One region of the Mesorhizobium sp. WSM4842 genome, then DNA from elsewhere that is predicted to be linked to it. Evidence: riboswitches for the same ligand, from Rfam matches in the RefSeq annotation. Region 1 holds a riboswitch; the other holds the start of a gene.
The links. Region 1 has a riboswitch for S-adenosylmethionine ahead of metX (homoserine O-acetyltransferase MetX). Riboswitches for the same ligand answer to the same signal wherever they lie in the genome.

Region 1 (7,395 bases):
CGGCCGTCGCCGCAGCCTACCAAGAGACGTAGCCGGCTATACGCCGCCAAGCTTTATTTCGCCGTGATCGCAGCGAAAGATTGGCTGGTATCGTTCGAAAGCCTGCGGCGTTGGACCCATGCTTGACGCGCTTAAAGCGCGTCCCGGTGAAGAGATTCATGCGACACGCTTTAAGCCTCTGTTTCTATTCATGTCGTTACCCCAAAGCCGCTGCGCACTTTTGGGCGACATGCATTAGCCTGCTTGCCTGCCTTGCCTGCGCTCAGGCAGCACCACTCGCCGCGCCCGCCGATGCCATTGCAGTGGACGTCGAACTGGTGCTGGCGGTCGACATTTCGCACTCGATGGACGAAAAGGAATTCGCGCTGCAGCGCGCTGGCTATGTCGAGGCGCTGCGCCATCCCGACTTCATCAATGCGGTGCGTTCGGGCGTGACCGGCCGCATTGCGCTGGCCTATTTCGAATGGGCAGGCACCGTCCGCGACGATGCGGTCATTGCCTGGCAGGTCATCGACAATGCTGAGAGCGCTAACGCTTTCGCCGACAAGATCGAGGCGCGCCCGTTCAGGAGCTTTCGCGGCACCTCGATTTCCGGTGCGCTCGCCTTCGGCGCCAAGCTTTTGGATGGAGCCGCTTTCGACGCGACGCGCAGCGTCATCGACATTTCAGGCGATGGCCCCAACAATACCGGGATGCCCGTCACCACGACACGCGACGCCGCGGTGGCAAAGGACATCGTCGTCAACGGCCTGCCGATCCTGATCAGCCCGTCGCCCAGCTTTAGCCATCTCGACCGGTACTATGCCGAGTGCGTTACCGGCGGGCCAGGTTCCTTCGTGCTGCCGGTCTATGCCGCTTCCGAATTCGTGACCGCCATACGCCGCAAGCTGGTCCTGGAGGTCAGCGGTGTTGCCGGTCCCAGGGCCGCTCCCGCGACACTCCGGGTCGATGCGGCAACGCCGGTCGACTGTTTGCAAGGCGAGCGCGGCCGCCAGTTTTTCTCCGATCCGTATTTTCCGGAGCTTGATCGCTAGCTAGACTTGGTCGATGAATGGCGAACAGTCGCAGATGGTCTCCGGACTCTTGCCGGCCGCGCGCCATATGCGACGGCCGTTATCGCTTCAGCAGGAACACCGCTTGCTGGCCAAAGAAATTCCAGAACCACCAAGGCATCGACAGGCCGATTTTCTGGCCATTGGCGTCGAGCGCGGTTGCTTTTTCTACCGTTGCGCCGAGCTCTTCGCAGAGATTGACGAAGTCGCGGATGGTGCAGAAATGGATGTTGGGCGTGTCGTACCAGGAATAGGGCAGGTCCTTGGTCACCGGCATCCGCCCTTCGACGAACAGCGAAAGGCGCACCCGCCAGTGGCCGAAATTGGGGAAGGAGACGATGGCGTGCTTGCCGATCCTAAGCAACTCGTCGAGCACCAGCTTCGGGTTGCGGGTCGCCTGCAAGGTCTGCGACAGGACGACGAAATCAAAACCCTTGTCGGGATAGAATTTGAGGTCCTTGTCGGCGTCGCCCTGGATGACGGACAGGCCGCGCGCCACGCATTCGTTGACGCCGCGCTGCGACAGTTCCATCCCACGGCCGTCGACCTGCTTCGTTGCCTGCAGCAATTCGAGCAGCAGGCCATCACCGGAGCCGACGTCCAGCACCCGCGACTGCGGCGGGATGAGATCGGCGACGACTTCGAGGTCGACGCGCTGGGCGTGGTTGACACTCATGATCGTGGCTTTTGCTTGGCGCATGACCTTGATCCGAAAAGTCTGCAACTTTTCGGGGCCATGCGCTGCCTGGCACATGATCCCGGTCCGAAAAGTCTGCAACTTTTCGGGGTCATGCGCTGATGCATGGCGCAAGATGCCGGTCCGGAAAGCCTGCAATCTTCAGGGATCATGCGCTGAGCCCCCTGGCGCGAGCCGCCGAGGCGATAAAGCCGTTGATGGCAGCAAACAGCTCCGGCTCGTCGAGCAGGAAGGCGTCGTGGCCGCGATCGGTCTCGATCTCGACGAAGGACACCGAGGCGCCGGCCGCGTTCAACGCGTGAACGACCGAGCGGCTCTCCTCGGTCGGGAACAGCCAGTCGCTGGTGAAGGAGACCAGGCAGAAACGGGTTCTGGTGCCGGCAAAGGCGTCGGCCAGCCGGCCGCCATGATCGGCGGCGAGATCGAAATAGTCCATCGCCCGGGTCATGTAGAGATAGGAGTTGGCGTCGAAGCGGTCGACGAAGGTCATGCCCTGATGGCGCAGATAGCTCTCAATCTGGAAGTCGGCGTCGAAACCGAAGGTGAGCGCTTCACGGTCCTGCAGGTTGCGGCCAAACTTCCGGTGCAGGGCCGCCTCCGACAGATAAGTGATGTGAGCGGCCATGCGCGCCACAGCCAGTCCCTTTTCCGGGCGCTTGCCCTGCTCGAAATATTTGCCGCCATGCCAGTCCGGATCGGCCATCACCGCTTGCCGGCCGACCTCATGGAAGGCGATGTTCTGCGAGGAATGGCGTGCGCCAGTGGCGATCGGCAGCGCCGAGAAAACGCGCTCCGGATAGCTCGACGCCCATTGTAGCACCTGCATGCCGCCCATCGAGCCGCCGAGCACCGAGAACAGTTTTTCGATGCCGAAATGATCGACCAGCATCAACTGCGCCCGCACCATGTCGCGGATGGTGATGATCGGCAGGTCGAGCCCGTAGGGCTTGCCGGTGGCTGGATTGGTCGAGGCGGGGCCGGTCGAGCCGAGGCAGCCGCCGATGACGTTTGAGCAGATGACGAAGAAGCGGCTGGTGTCGATGATCTTGCCGGGGCCAATCAGCACTTCCCACCAGCCCGGCTTGCCGGTCACTGGATTGGTGCTGGCGACATGCTGGTCGCCGGTCAGTGCATGGCAGACGAGGATGGCGTTGGAGCGGGCGTCGTTGAGCGTGCCGTAAGTCTTGTAGGCGATCTGGAACGGTGACAGCAGCGTGCCGGCATCGAGCTTGAGCGGCTCGTCGGCACCGAAACGCAACACCGGGCTCGACGGCTCGTCGGCCTCGTTGTTGGTTCTTTTAGTGAGCAGCGCGACCATCGCATCCTCTTACATTAACCCATCGCGCTTTCCGAAAGTCGATTCCGATTTTCGGGTCGATGCGACTGTCCGGCCGGCTACGGACAACAAAAAACCGACATCGCCTTCGCAAAGCCGGTTACAGGATGCAAACGGCCCTTTAGCGAGTTGTTTAACGTGGCTGCAAGCCGACCGGCCAAATCACCACGGGATTTCGCCTTTCTTCTAGGACCGGAGCGTCTCGGCGTCAACGGCCAGTCGTTCACCCACGCCAGTCGCTCACCCATGATCGCCGCCTCTCGACATTCCAGGCCACGGCTTGTATTTCCGCTGCGGCTTCTAGTGTGGCGAATCCGAAATTCGCATCGCGTTGGAGCAGCGCAGTGGGCGAATTTCGGATTCGCCACACTAGCAACCAATGAATTCTAGTGTGCTGGATTTGAAGTTCCTGAGCGCTGTTGCCACCAAAATGGCAGGAACTTCAAATCCACCACACTAGGTGGAAGCGTTCTCGACGGATTTTTGCAATATGAACCAGGCATCGGATCAGGCACGTCCAACGCCCCGCGCGGGGATCATGGACATCGAAGCCTATGTGCCGGGCAAAAGCACGGCGCCGGCCGGCGTTGCCAAGGTCCACAAATTGTCGTCGAACGAGAACCCGCTCGGCCCCTCGCCGAAGGCGATAGAAGCCGCGCGCGACGTCGCGGCCAAACTCGACATATATCCCGACGGCACCGCCAGGCGCCTGCGGGAGGCGATCGCTGAGGTGCATGGCCTCAACCCGGCGAACATCGTCTGTTCCAATGGTTCCGACGAGATTCTCGGCCTGCTTGCGCAGACCTATCTCGCGCCCGGCCATGAAGCTGTGATCACCGAACACGGCTTCATGGTCTACAAGATCTACATCCAGTCGGCAGGTGCTGTCCCGGTGTCGGTCAAGGAAACCAATGAGCGCGCCGACGTCGATGCGATCCTCGCTGCGGTGACGCCGCGTACCAGGATCATCTTCCTCGCCAATCCCAACAACCCGACCGGCACCTATTTGCCGTTCCAGGAGGTGCGCCGCCTGCATGCCAGCCTGCCTCGAAACGTGCTTCTGGTGCTGGATGCAGCCTATGCCGAATATGTCCGCCGCAATGATTATGAAGCCGGCGTCGAGCTGGTGGCTGGCGCGGAAAACGTGGTTATGACCCGCACCTTCTCCAAGCTCGGCCTCGGCGGTGCGCGGATCGGCTGGATGTACGCGCCGATGCATATCATCGACGCGATCAACCGCGTGCGAGGTCCCTTCAACGTCAACGCGACGGCGATCGAGGCCGGCATTGCCGCGATCCGCGACCGCGCCCATGTCGAGCGCAGCGTGGCTCATAACGACACTTGGCTGCGATGGGTGAGCGAGGAGTTGACCAAACTCGGACTGCGGGTGACGCCGAGCGTCGGCAATTTCGTCCTCATCCACTTTCCCGAGGACAAAAAACATTCGGCGGCAGCTGCGGACGATTACCTCTCCGCGCGCGGCTATATATTGCGGCGCGTTTCCGGCTACGGCTTCCCCAATGCACTGCGCATGAGCATCGGCACCGAAGAGGCCAATCGCGGCGTTGTCGCCGCCCTCGCGACATTTCTGAAAAGCTAGAAGACCATGACATCACCGATGTTCGAAAAGATCGCGCTGGTCGGCATTGGCCTGATCGGCTCGTCGCTGGCCCGCGTAATCCATCGCGAAGGCCTTGCCGGTCACGTCGCCATCTCGACGCGCAGCGAAACGACCCTGGCGCGGGCGCGGGAACTCGGCCTCGGCTCCTCCTACGCGATGGACGCGAAAGAGGCGGTCGGCGATGCCGACCTGGTCATCGTTTCGGTGCCGGTCGGCTCTTCGGGCGAGGTCGCCGAGGAAATCGCACCGGCGCTGAAGCAGGGCGCCATCCTCACCGATGTCGGCTCGACCAAGGCGTCGGTCATCGCGCAGATGCAGCCGCATGTGCCTGCTGGCGTGCATTTCATTCCCGGCCATCCGCTGGCCGGCACTGAAAAATCGGGCCCGGACGCCGGCTTTGCCGAACTGTTCGAAAACCGCTGGTGCATCTTCACGCCGTTGCCCGGCACCGATCCGGCCGCCTTGGAAAAGCTCTCGGAATTCTGGCGCCGCTGCGGCTCCAACATCGACACGATGGATCCCCAGCATCACGACATGACATTGGCCATCGTCTCGCATCTGCCGCACATCATCGCCTACAACATCGTCGGAACCGCCGACGACCTGGAGTCGGTGACCAAGTCCGAGGTGATCAAATATTCGGCCTCCGGCTTTCGCGACTTCACTCGCCTTGCCGCGTCCGACCCGACGATGTGGCGGGACGTCTGCCTGCACAACAAGGACGCCATTCTCGAAATGCTGGCGCGGTTCTCGGAAGATCTGGCCTCGCTGCAGCGGGCGATCCGCTGGGGCGACGGCGAAAAACTTTTCGACCTGTTCACCCGCACCCGCGCCGTCCGCCGCTCGATCATCGAGGCCGGTCAGGACATCGACGTACCGGACTTTGGCCGGCAGGCAGTCGAGCACCCGGCCAAGGGATAGAGCATCGGACCCAAAAGTGGGTACTGGTTTTGGGAAAATCCGATGCTCAAACAAAAAGATAGAGCAGCGGTACGATTCGATTTGAAAGTCCGCCGCTGTCTCAGGCCGGCCAGTGAGCCGCCATCATCGCCAGTGTCTCGGCCCTGTCCGGCGCGCCCAGCCTGCCGCCGAAGCGCAGGCATTTGAGCGCGGCGGCGGCGCTGGCAAAGCGCAATGTCCGTTCGATCGGCATCGCCTCCGCCAACCCGACGGCAAAGGCGCCGTGAAACACGTCGCCGGCGGCAAGCGTATCCACTGCGTTGATCCTTGGCGCTGCGACATGGCGCACGGACCCAGCCGAGCGGTCGAACCACCAGCTTCCCGCCGCGCCGCCGGTCACCGCGACAAACGCATCGGTGCGTCTGCCCAGCGCTTCACAGGCCTTTTGCGGACCTCGTTCCTCGCCGCCGAGGATGAACGCCGCCGGCTCCGACGCGACGATGTGCGAGGCCAGCGGAAACAGCCGTTCCAGCACGTCTCGTGGCGCGGTGTCGGCGTCCAGTATGGCCGGACGGCCGATTTCGCGCGCCGCCGCCATGGCCAGAGCTGCTGCGCCCGGCCAGCGCACATCGACCAGGACGGCGTCGAATGCGGTGAGATCTTGAATGGGAAGCGCCCCGGGGTCGGCCTGGGCGAGTTGGTCATAGAATGGAACGATGATGCGCTCGCCATGCGTGTCGACCAAGATGGCCGACAGTGCCGACCGCGCGCCGCCGACGCGCCGGACAAAGCTGCAATCGACGCCTTCGGCCTCGATCCCGGCGACCAGCTGATCGCCGACGAGGTCGTCGCCCGCGCTCGCCCATAGCGATACGTCCGCGCCGAGGCGACGTGCGGCGCAGGCCGCGCTCGAAGCCATGCCCGAGGCGATCTGGACGCCGTCGGACGCGATGAACTTGCCCTGACGTGCCGGAAGCGTGTCGACGCGAAGGATGGTATCGAGCGTCAGCGCGCCAACACTCAGGAGCTTCACCGGGCTGTTCATCTATCTTCCTGTTTCATCATGATCTTCTCCGAACTGGAGGTTCGCAATCATGGTCTAATCGACCGGCTTGATCCTGCCCAGCGGGATAAAACCCAGCGAGGCCTTGCCCTTGACGACCTTGAGGGGCATCGACGGTTCGTTGCCAAGCAGCGCCAGCCCGGCAAAGCCGGTTTTGATCTGGCTCTTCTGCTCGGGAATGGCCTTGCCGAGGATTGCCGCCACCGCCTTCGGATCGCTGAGCTTGATCATCAGGTCGGCGTCGATCAGCCCGTCGGCATCGACCGACACCGGTCCGGAAACGGTGACGCGCGCGGTCCCCGACGACAGATCAAGCTTGCCGATATCCATCGCCTGGCCGCGCAGGCTCTCTGTTTGTGTCTTGATCAGCGCCACGCCGTTCTTCAGCGTCACGTCGCCACTGCCGTCGAGCGACGGCAGCACGCGGCCATCGATGGCATCCGGTTCGATTTCGAGATTGGTGAAACTCCCGGAATAGTCGATGTCCTGGCCGTTCGGACGCAGTTGTCCGGCCGCTGTCCCGGCGCTGAACAACTCGACCGGGTCTGTGCCATCCGCCGGATCGGTCTGGGCTGACAGGCCCTCGGCCTCCAGTGAAACGCGCCGGGGCAGGGGCCAGGATAGTTTGACGTTCGCTCGCAGATCATCCCAATCGATCCACAGCGGCGCCATCCCCGGCACGGAGGTTCTGAGCGGCCCCCGCAGGTCGGCGCCAGGCGACAGGAT
Region 2 (7,395 bases), 1.7 Mb from region 1:
TTCTCCGCCGACGAGATCAGGGACAGCACCGAGGATGGCGGCATTCACGTCGCCTGCGAATTCTGCTCGAAACAATATGACTTCGACCCGGCGGAGTTTGCCGCCGCGCAATAACGAGCGTCAGTGCTGCTGATCTGCCCGCTGGCATTCTTCCAATGGAAGTAGGAATCGCCAAATACCGGGTGCGGTGCCTTCGCAGAGTTTGGGTTCCTCGCCCCCACGGAGTGGGGCCACCTCTCCCCGCTTCGCGAGGGCGAGGAACCCAAGTGAGCGTCAATTGACGGTGCGCCGCGTGCCCGGCAGGTCGAGCGAAAAGGCGGGGATGGCGATATCGAACGTCTCGCCCCGCTTGTTGCGCATCGTGTAGTGGCCGACCATGATGCCGGATGGCGTTGAGAGCGGGCACCCAGACGTGTATTGATAACTGTCGCCGGGGTTGAGTTCGGGCTGGTCGCCGACAACGCCGGCGCCGCGCACTTCCTCGACCCGGCCGGTGCCGTCGGTGATGTGCCAATAGCGTGACAGAAGCTGCACGAATTCATCCGACTGGTTGTCGATGGTCACCTGGTAGCCCCAGACATAGCGGTTCTCCGACGGGTCGGAGCGATCTTCCAGATAGAACGGCCTGACCTGTACTTCGATGTTGCGCGTAACGGCGCTGTACATAGACTACTCCACAATATGTAGACGGAACTCTCGACGCTCTCCGCAGTTTGGTCAACGGGGTGCTTCCCGTCGCTGCCCGCCTGCTTTGCGCGCAGGTGCCGAAGAACAATGTCATTTAAGTGACACATGACAATGATGGTGTGCAGGGCCGGGCGACTCAGCATTCTGTCGAACTGTTGAAACGGCTTTCATGCGGCCGGTTTTTTCTGGAGTGACCAGATATCGATGGAATTGACAGTCACAGCCGCCTTGCTTTCCACAGCTCTGCTTCTTGTCAATCTCGCCAGCATCCTGCTCGCTTCGTTGAAGCTGAAGCGGCCTGGCAGGATCACGCCGGCAGCCGGCAAGGCGCCGCCGGTGTCGATCGTCGTGCCGTCGCGCGGCGTCGAACCGTTTGCCGAGGAAACGCTCGAGCGCGCCTTCTCTCTCGACTGGCCGCGCTATGAGCTCATCTTCTGCGTCGCCCATGCCGATGACCCGGTGGTCGGGCCGATCACCGACGCGATTGCCCGCTTTCCAGCCGTGCCGGCCCGGCTGCTCGTCGGCGACGACCGCATCAGCGGCAATCCGAAACTCAACAATTGCGTGAAGGGCTGGGAGGCCGCGCGCCACCGCTGGGTCATCCTTGCCGATTCCAACGTCCTGATGTCGAGGGACTATGTCCAGCATCTGATGGCGGCATGGCGGCCGGACACTGGCCTTGTCTGCTCGACGCCGATCGGCTCGCGGCCGGACGGGTTCTGGGCGGAGGTCGAATGCGCTTTCCTCAACACGCTGCAGGCGCGCTGGCAATATACCGGCGAGGCGCTCGGCCTCGGTTTCGCCCAGGGCAAGAGCATGTTGTGGAACAAGCCCATGCTCGACGCCAATGGCGGCATCCGTGCGCTTGCCGCCGAGATTGCCGAGGATGCCGCCGCGACCAAGCTGGTCAACGGGCTTGGACTGCGCGTCAATCTTGTCGCCTCGCCCTTCGAGCAGCCGCTCGGTTTGCGCACATTTGGCGAAATCTGGTCGCGTCAGGCCCGCTGGGCACGCCTGCGCCGCGTCACCTTCCCCCTGTTCTTCGCGCCCGAGATCCTGATCGGAGCGGCGCCGCCGCTGGTGCTTGCGCTGGTTGCTGCAGCAGGCGCCGGCTTCAGCCTGTCGGCAACCGCCGTTGCCGTGCTGGTAGTCGCCTATCTCCCGGAATGCGCTCTCGCCTCGGCCAAGGGCTGGCACCTGTCGCTGCGCATTATCCCGGCGATGGTTGCGCGGGACGTGATGCTTCCCGCCATCTGGGTGCGCGGCTGGCTCAGCGGTGCCGTCGACTGGCGCGGCAACACGATGACCATCCACACCAGCGCCGGTGCGGAATTGGAAGAGACCCCGTCGGGCGCCTGACCGCGCTTGGCTTGACGATTCGAGCGAAGCTGTTCGGCGCGTATCCCTATCTGGCGGCTTTCAGTGCCTGCTCGATGTCTTCGAGCAGGTCGTCTGTGTCCTCCAGGCCGACGGACAGCCTGAGCGTGCCTGGCCCGATGCCGAGTTCGGCACGCGCCTCATCGCTCAGATTCTTGTGCGTCGTCGTCGCCGGATGGGTGATCAGGCTCTTGGCATCGCCGAGATTGTTAGAGATCAGCACGATATCGAGCGCGTTCTGGAAGGCGAAAGCCGCCTGTTTGCCGCCCTTGACGTCGAGGCAGATCAGCGTCGAGCCGCCCGACATCTGCTTCTTGACGACCGCCGCTTGCGGGTGATCGGCGCGGCCGGGATAGATGACGCGGGCGATCTCCGGCTGCTCGGCGAGGAAGTCCGCGATCCGGCCGGCACTTTCCGTCTGCTGGCGCACGCGCAGCGGCAGCGTTTCCAGGCCCTTCAGCAGCGTCCAGGCATTGAACGGCGACAGGCTGGGACCGGTGTGGCGGAAATAGTCGTGCAGGTTCTCGTCGATCCACTTCTTGTCCGACAGGATGACGCCGCCGAGACAGCGCCCCTGGCCGTCGATGTGCTTGGTCGCCGAATAGACGACGATATGGGCGCCGAGCTGCAACGGCTTCTGCTGTAGGGGCGTGGCAAAGACGTTGTCGACGATCAGCCGCGCGCCGATCGAATTCGCAAGTGAGGCGACGGCTGAGATGTCGACGACTTCCAGCGTCGGATTGGTCGGGCTTTCAAGGAAGAACAGCTTTGTGTTGGGCCTGACCGCCTTTTCCCAATTGGCGATTTCGGTGCCGTCGACCAGCGTCGCCTCGATGCCGTACTTCGGCGCAAGCGTTTCGACCACCCAGCGGCAGGAGCCGAACAGCGCGCGCGCCGCCACGATGTGGTCGCCGGCCTTGGCGCTGCACAGCAACGCCGCTGTCACCGCCGCCATGCCGGATGCGGTGGCGCGGGCATCTTCGGCACCTTCCAGCGCACACATGCGCTTCTCGAACATGTCGACTGTCGGATTGGCATAGCGCGAATAAATGAAGCCCGGTTCCTCGCCCTTGAAGCGGGCTTCCGCCGCCTGCGCCGTGTCGTAGACATAACCTTGCGTGAGATACATCGCCTCGGAGGTTTCGCCGAAGCCGGAACGCAGCGTTCCCGCATGCACGAGGGCGGTCTGAGGCTTCCAGTTGCGCTTGTTGCTCGTCATCACCTTGTTCCAAACACCAGAAATGGTCCAAACACAAAAAAACCGGCCGCGAAAGTCGCAACCGGTCCATACGGCCTTTCGGCCCGACGGTCCTTTAGCGACTTGTTTAACGTGGCTGCAAGCCGACCGGCCAAATCACCACGGGATAACGACCCTTTAGACCTGCACCGCGCTTGCGTCAATTGCCGGCATGATTAAGAGGTTTGTACCAGCAGATTCCGTGGCAAGGACCTGCAACAAAACGAGACCTCGCCCGGCCTTCGAGCGGAGCCAGACTTGCGGCAGACAGGCATTCTTCCCGATCAGGACATTTCCGCGCTGTTCCAGTCGGGCGCGCTGAAGTCGCCGCGCGCGCTTGATGCCGACCAGGTCCAGCCGGCCAGCCTCGACCTCAGGCTTGGCGACAAGGCCTGGCGGGTGCGCGCCTCCTTCCTTCCCGGCCCCAGCCACAGGGTTGCTGAAAAACTCGACCGTCTGAAGCTGCACGAAATCAATATCGCCGATGGTGCGGTGCTGGAGACGGGCTGCGTCTATATCGTGCCGCTGCTCGAGAGCCTGGCGCTTCCGGCAAACATCTCCGCCTCCGCCAACCCGAAGAGCTCGACCGGACGGCTCGACATCTTCACCCGCGTGATGACCGATCGTGGCCACGAGTTCGACAAGATCGCTGCCGGCTACGACGGCCCGCTCTATCTGGAGGTCAGCCCGCGCACCTTTCCGATCGTCGTCCGCGCCGGCTCGCGGCTGTCTCAGATCAGGTTCCGCACCGGCAATGCGCTTTTGTCGGAAAGCGAGCTGCACGAATTGCACCGTGCCGAGACGCTCGTCGCCACCGAGCCACCGAATATTTCCGGCGGCGGTATTGCGCTGTCGATCGACCTCGATGGCGACAAGGACGGGCTGGTCGGCTACCGCGGCAAGCACCACACCGGCCTGGTCGATGTCGACAAGCGCGCCGCACAGGATGTCGTCGATTTCTGGGATCCGCTCTACAAGAGCGGCGCCGGCGAACTGGTGCTCGATCCGGACGAATTTTATATCCTCGTCAGCCAGGAAGCGGTGCATGTGCCGCCGCTCTACGCCGCCGAGATGACGCCCTTCGATCCGCTGGTTGGCGAATTCCGTGTTCACTATGCCGGTTTCTTCGATCCGGGCTTCGGCCATTCGGCGGCCGGCGGTACCGGCAGCAAGGCGGTGCTCGAAGTGCGCAGCCACGAAGTGCCGTTCATCCTCGACCACGGCCAGATCGTCGGGCGGCTGGTCTACGAGCACATGCTGAAGCGGCCGCAGGCGCTCTACGGCACTGATCTCGGCTCGCACTACCAGGCACAGGGCCTGAAACTGTCCAAGCATTTCCGCGTCGCGCGCTGATCGCCGATTAAATCAGACTGTGCTTGCCTGACCTTGTAGGCCGTGCTTGGTTGTGCCCAACCGTCAAGGTGGTTGGAACCAAGGGAACAAGAAATGCAGATTTCAAGATGGATCGCATCGGCAGCAGCAGCTGCCATGCTGGTGATGGCTGCCGGGTCCTTGTCGGCGCAAGCACAGGAAAAGTTGAAGATCGCCACCGAAGGCGCTTATCCGCCGTTCAACACCATCACCGCGGATGGCAAGCTCGTCGGCTTCGACATCGACATTGCCAATGCGCTTTGCGCTCAGATGAAGGTCGAATGCGAACTTGTCACGCAGGACTGGGACGGCATGATCCCAGCGCTCCAGGCCAGGAAATTCGACGCCATCATCGCGTCCATGAGCATCACCGAGGAGCGCAAGAAGCAGGTCTCCTTCACCAACAAATACTATACGACGCCGCTTTCGCTGGTGGCCTTGAAGGACAGCGATATTGCCTCGACCGAACCCGCAGCACTCGCCGGCAAGACAGTCGGCGCGCAGGCTTCGACCACCCAGGCCGACTATGCCCAGGATGTCTATAGCAAGGCCGGCGCCGAGGCGAAGCTCTACCCGACCCAGGAGGAGGCGGTCGCCGACCTGATGAACGGCCGTCTCGATGCCGTCCTTTCAGACAAATTCGTGCTGATGGACTGGATGAAGAAGTCGAGCGACGGCTGCTGCAAGATGGTCGGCGACGTCAAGGGCACCGAGACCGAAGCCGGTATCGCCGTGCGCAAGGAAGACAGTGCGCTGCGCGAAAAGCTCAATGCCGCGATCGATGCGATCGTCGCAGACGGCACCTACAAGAAGATCCAGGCCAAATATTTCGATTTCGATATTTATTGAGGTCGGTATGCTTCGCGCGTCCTTCTCTTCTCCCCTTGTGGGAGAAGGACGCGCGAAAAGCTCAATGCCGCGATCGATGCGATCGTCGCAGACGGCACCTACAAGAAGATCCAGGCCAAATATTTCGATTTCGATATTTATTGAGGTCGGTATGCTTCGCGCGTCCTTCTCTTCTCCCCTTGTGAGAGAAGGTGGATTGGCGCGCAGCGCCAAGACGGTTGAGGGGTGCTGGACGGAATGATGGGTTGGCGTTCCCTGCAACACCCCTCATCCGACCGAGCGGAGCCTGTCCTCGGGCTTGCCGGAGGCAAGACCCGTGGGCTCGGCCACCTTCTCCCACAAGGGGAGAAGGAGAGGTGCCACCTTACAGCGCCTTCACCGCCACCTTCACCGGCTGCTCGATTTCAAGCGGGTTGCGTAGCGGCAGGCCGAAATCCTTGGCCTCGATCTCGAACACGTCGCCGGCCTCGGTCCTGACGCCGTCGGCGAAGGACAGCGTTGCCGTGCCGAACATGTGCACATGCACGTCGCCCGGCTGGCGGAAGGCCGAATATTTGAAGTGGTGATGTTCGAGATTGGCGATGGTATGCGACATGTTCGCCTCGCCCGACAGGAATGGCTTTTCCCACAGCAGCTTGCCGTCGCGGACGATGCGCGAGGTACCCCTGACGTCGGACGGCAGTTCGCCGATCAGGATCTCCGGCCCGAACGAAGCGTTGCGCAGCTTGGAATGCGCGAGGAAAAGATAGTTCACGCGCTCGGTGACATGGTCGGAAAACTCGTTTGACAGCGTGAAGCCGACGCGGAAAGGGGCGCCGTCGTCGCCGATGACATAGATGCCGGCGACTTCCGGCTCCTCGCCGGCATCCTCGGCGAAGGCGGGCGACAGAAGTGCCGCACCGGGCGCCACCGCCATGGTGCCGTTGCCCTTGTAGAACCATTCCGGCTGCACGCCCGTCTGGCCCTTGGCCGGCTTGCCACCTTCCAGCCCCATGCGGAACATCTTCATGGAATCGGTGAGCTGCTCCTCGCCGTCGGTGCTGAGCTTCTTGTGCATGGAATCGCGGGTCGCGGCGGAGCCGAGATGTGTCAGCCCGGTGCCGGTGAGGTGGAGATGCGCCGGGTCGGGATGGTTGATTGGTGACAACAGCCGCCCCTTCTTGTAGGCGGCATCGAGGTCGACCGCTTCACCGAAGCCCTTGCGCTCGATGAGGGCGACAAGTCCGGTGCCTGTGCGCGCGGCCTCCATCGCCAGCGAATAGACGCTGCGGGCGCCGTTGATGATTCGGGTCTTGCCGCCGTTGCGGGCAACGACGCGGATGGTCTCTGCGTCGTCGAGGATCTGGGAGATCAGCATGATGTACCCTCTCTCAATTGCCTTTGGCCTGGCTGCCGGGTTGGCAAACCTTGACCAGCGCGGCTCGGATAGTATCCGCGCCACTGGTGAACTGTTCGTCCGGATTGCGCTCGCGGGCCCGGTCCCTGAGGGACTTCTTTGCGCCGCCCGGCAGCGCCGCGATGTGACCCGTGCCTCCTAAACGCGCGCCGCGTTTGAAAGGCGGCCCGCTTTAATCCTTGTTTTTATGCATGTCGTTGTCCCAACACGCTGCACACGTTTGGCGACCTGCATGAGTTCCCTCGCCCTCAAGCCTTGTTCTTGTTGTAGACGTCGAAGACCACGGCGCCGAGCAGCACCAGGCCTTTGACCACCTGTTGCCAATCGACATTGACGCCCATGATCGACATGCCGTTGTTCATGACGCCCATGATGAAACCGCCGACCACCGCGCCAATAACCTGACCGACGCCGCCCATCGCCGAAGCGCCGCCGATGAACACGGCGGCGATGACGTCGAGCTCGCTGCCGAGGCCGG

Region 2: linked by a shared signal. The riboswitch ahead of AC0NIE_RS00275 (O-succinylhomoserine sulfhydrylase) and the one ahead of metX (homoserine O-acetyltransferase MetX) in region 1 are both predicted to bind S-adenosylmethionine.

What each region holds. Positions count from the first base shown of each region.
Region 1 is NZ_CM148372.1:1,762,202-1,769,596, forward strand. It holds gene AC0NIE_RS08445 (ABC transporter ATP-binding protein/permease) at 1-32, shown strand, start outside; gene AC0NIE_RS08450 (DUF1194 domain-containing protein) at 234-1,034, shown strand; gene metW (methionine biosynthesis protein MetW) at 1,114-1,728, opposite strand; gene metX (homoserine O-acetyltransferase MetX) at 1,898-3,067, opposite strand; SAM riboswitch at 3,187-3,264, opposite strand; gene hisC (histidinol-phosphate transaminase) at 3,576-4,685, shown strand; gene AC0NIE_RS08470 (prephenate/arogenate dehydrogenase family protein) at 4,692-5,627, shown strand; gene AC0NIE_RS08475 (sugar kinase) at 5,728-6,651, opposite strand; gene AC0NIE_RS08480 (DUF2125 domain-containing protein) at 6,706-7,395, opposite strand, start outside.
Region 2 is NZ_CM148372.1:55,343-62,737, reverse strand. It holds gene AC0NIE_RS00290 (Hsp33 family molecular chaperone) at 1-114, shown strand, start outside; gene apaG (Co2+/Mg2+ efflux protein ApaG) at 274-666, opposite strand; gene AC0NIE_RS00280 (ceramide glucosyltransferase) at 892-2,046, shown strand; gene AC0NIE_RS00275 (O-succinylhomoserine sulfhydrylase) at 2,093-3,283, opposite strand; SAM riboswitch at 3,358-3,435, opposite strand; gene AC0NIE_RS00270 (2'-deoxycytidine 5'-triphosphate deaminase) at 3,560-4,654, shown strand; gene AC0NIE_RS00265 (ABC transporter substrate-binding protein) at 4,748-5,521, shown strand; gene araD1 (AraD1 family protein) at 5,886-6,878, opposite strand; gene mmsB (multiple monosaccharide ABC transporter permease) at 7,166-7,395, opposite strand, start outside.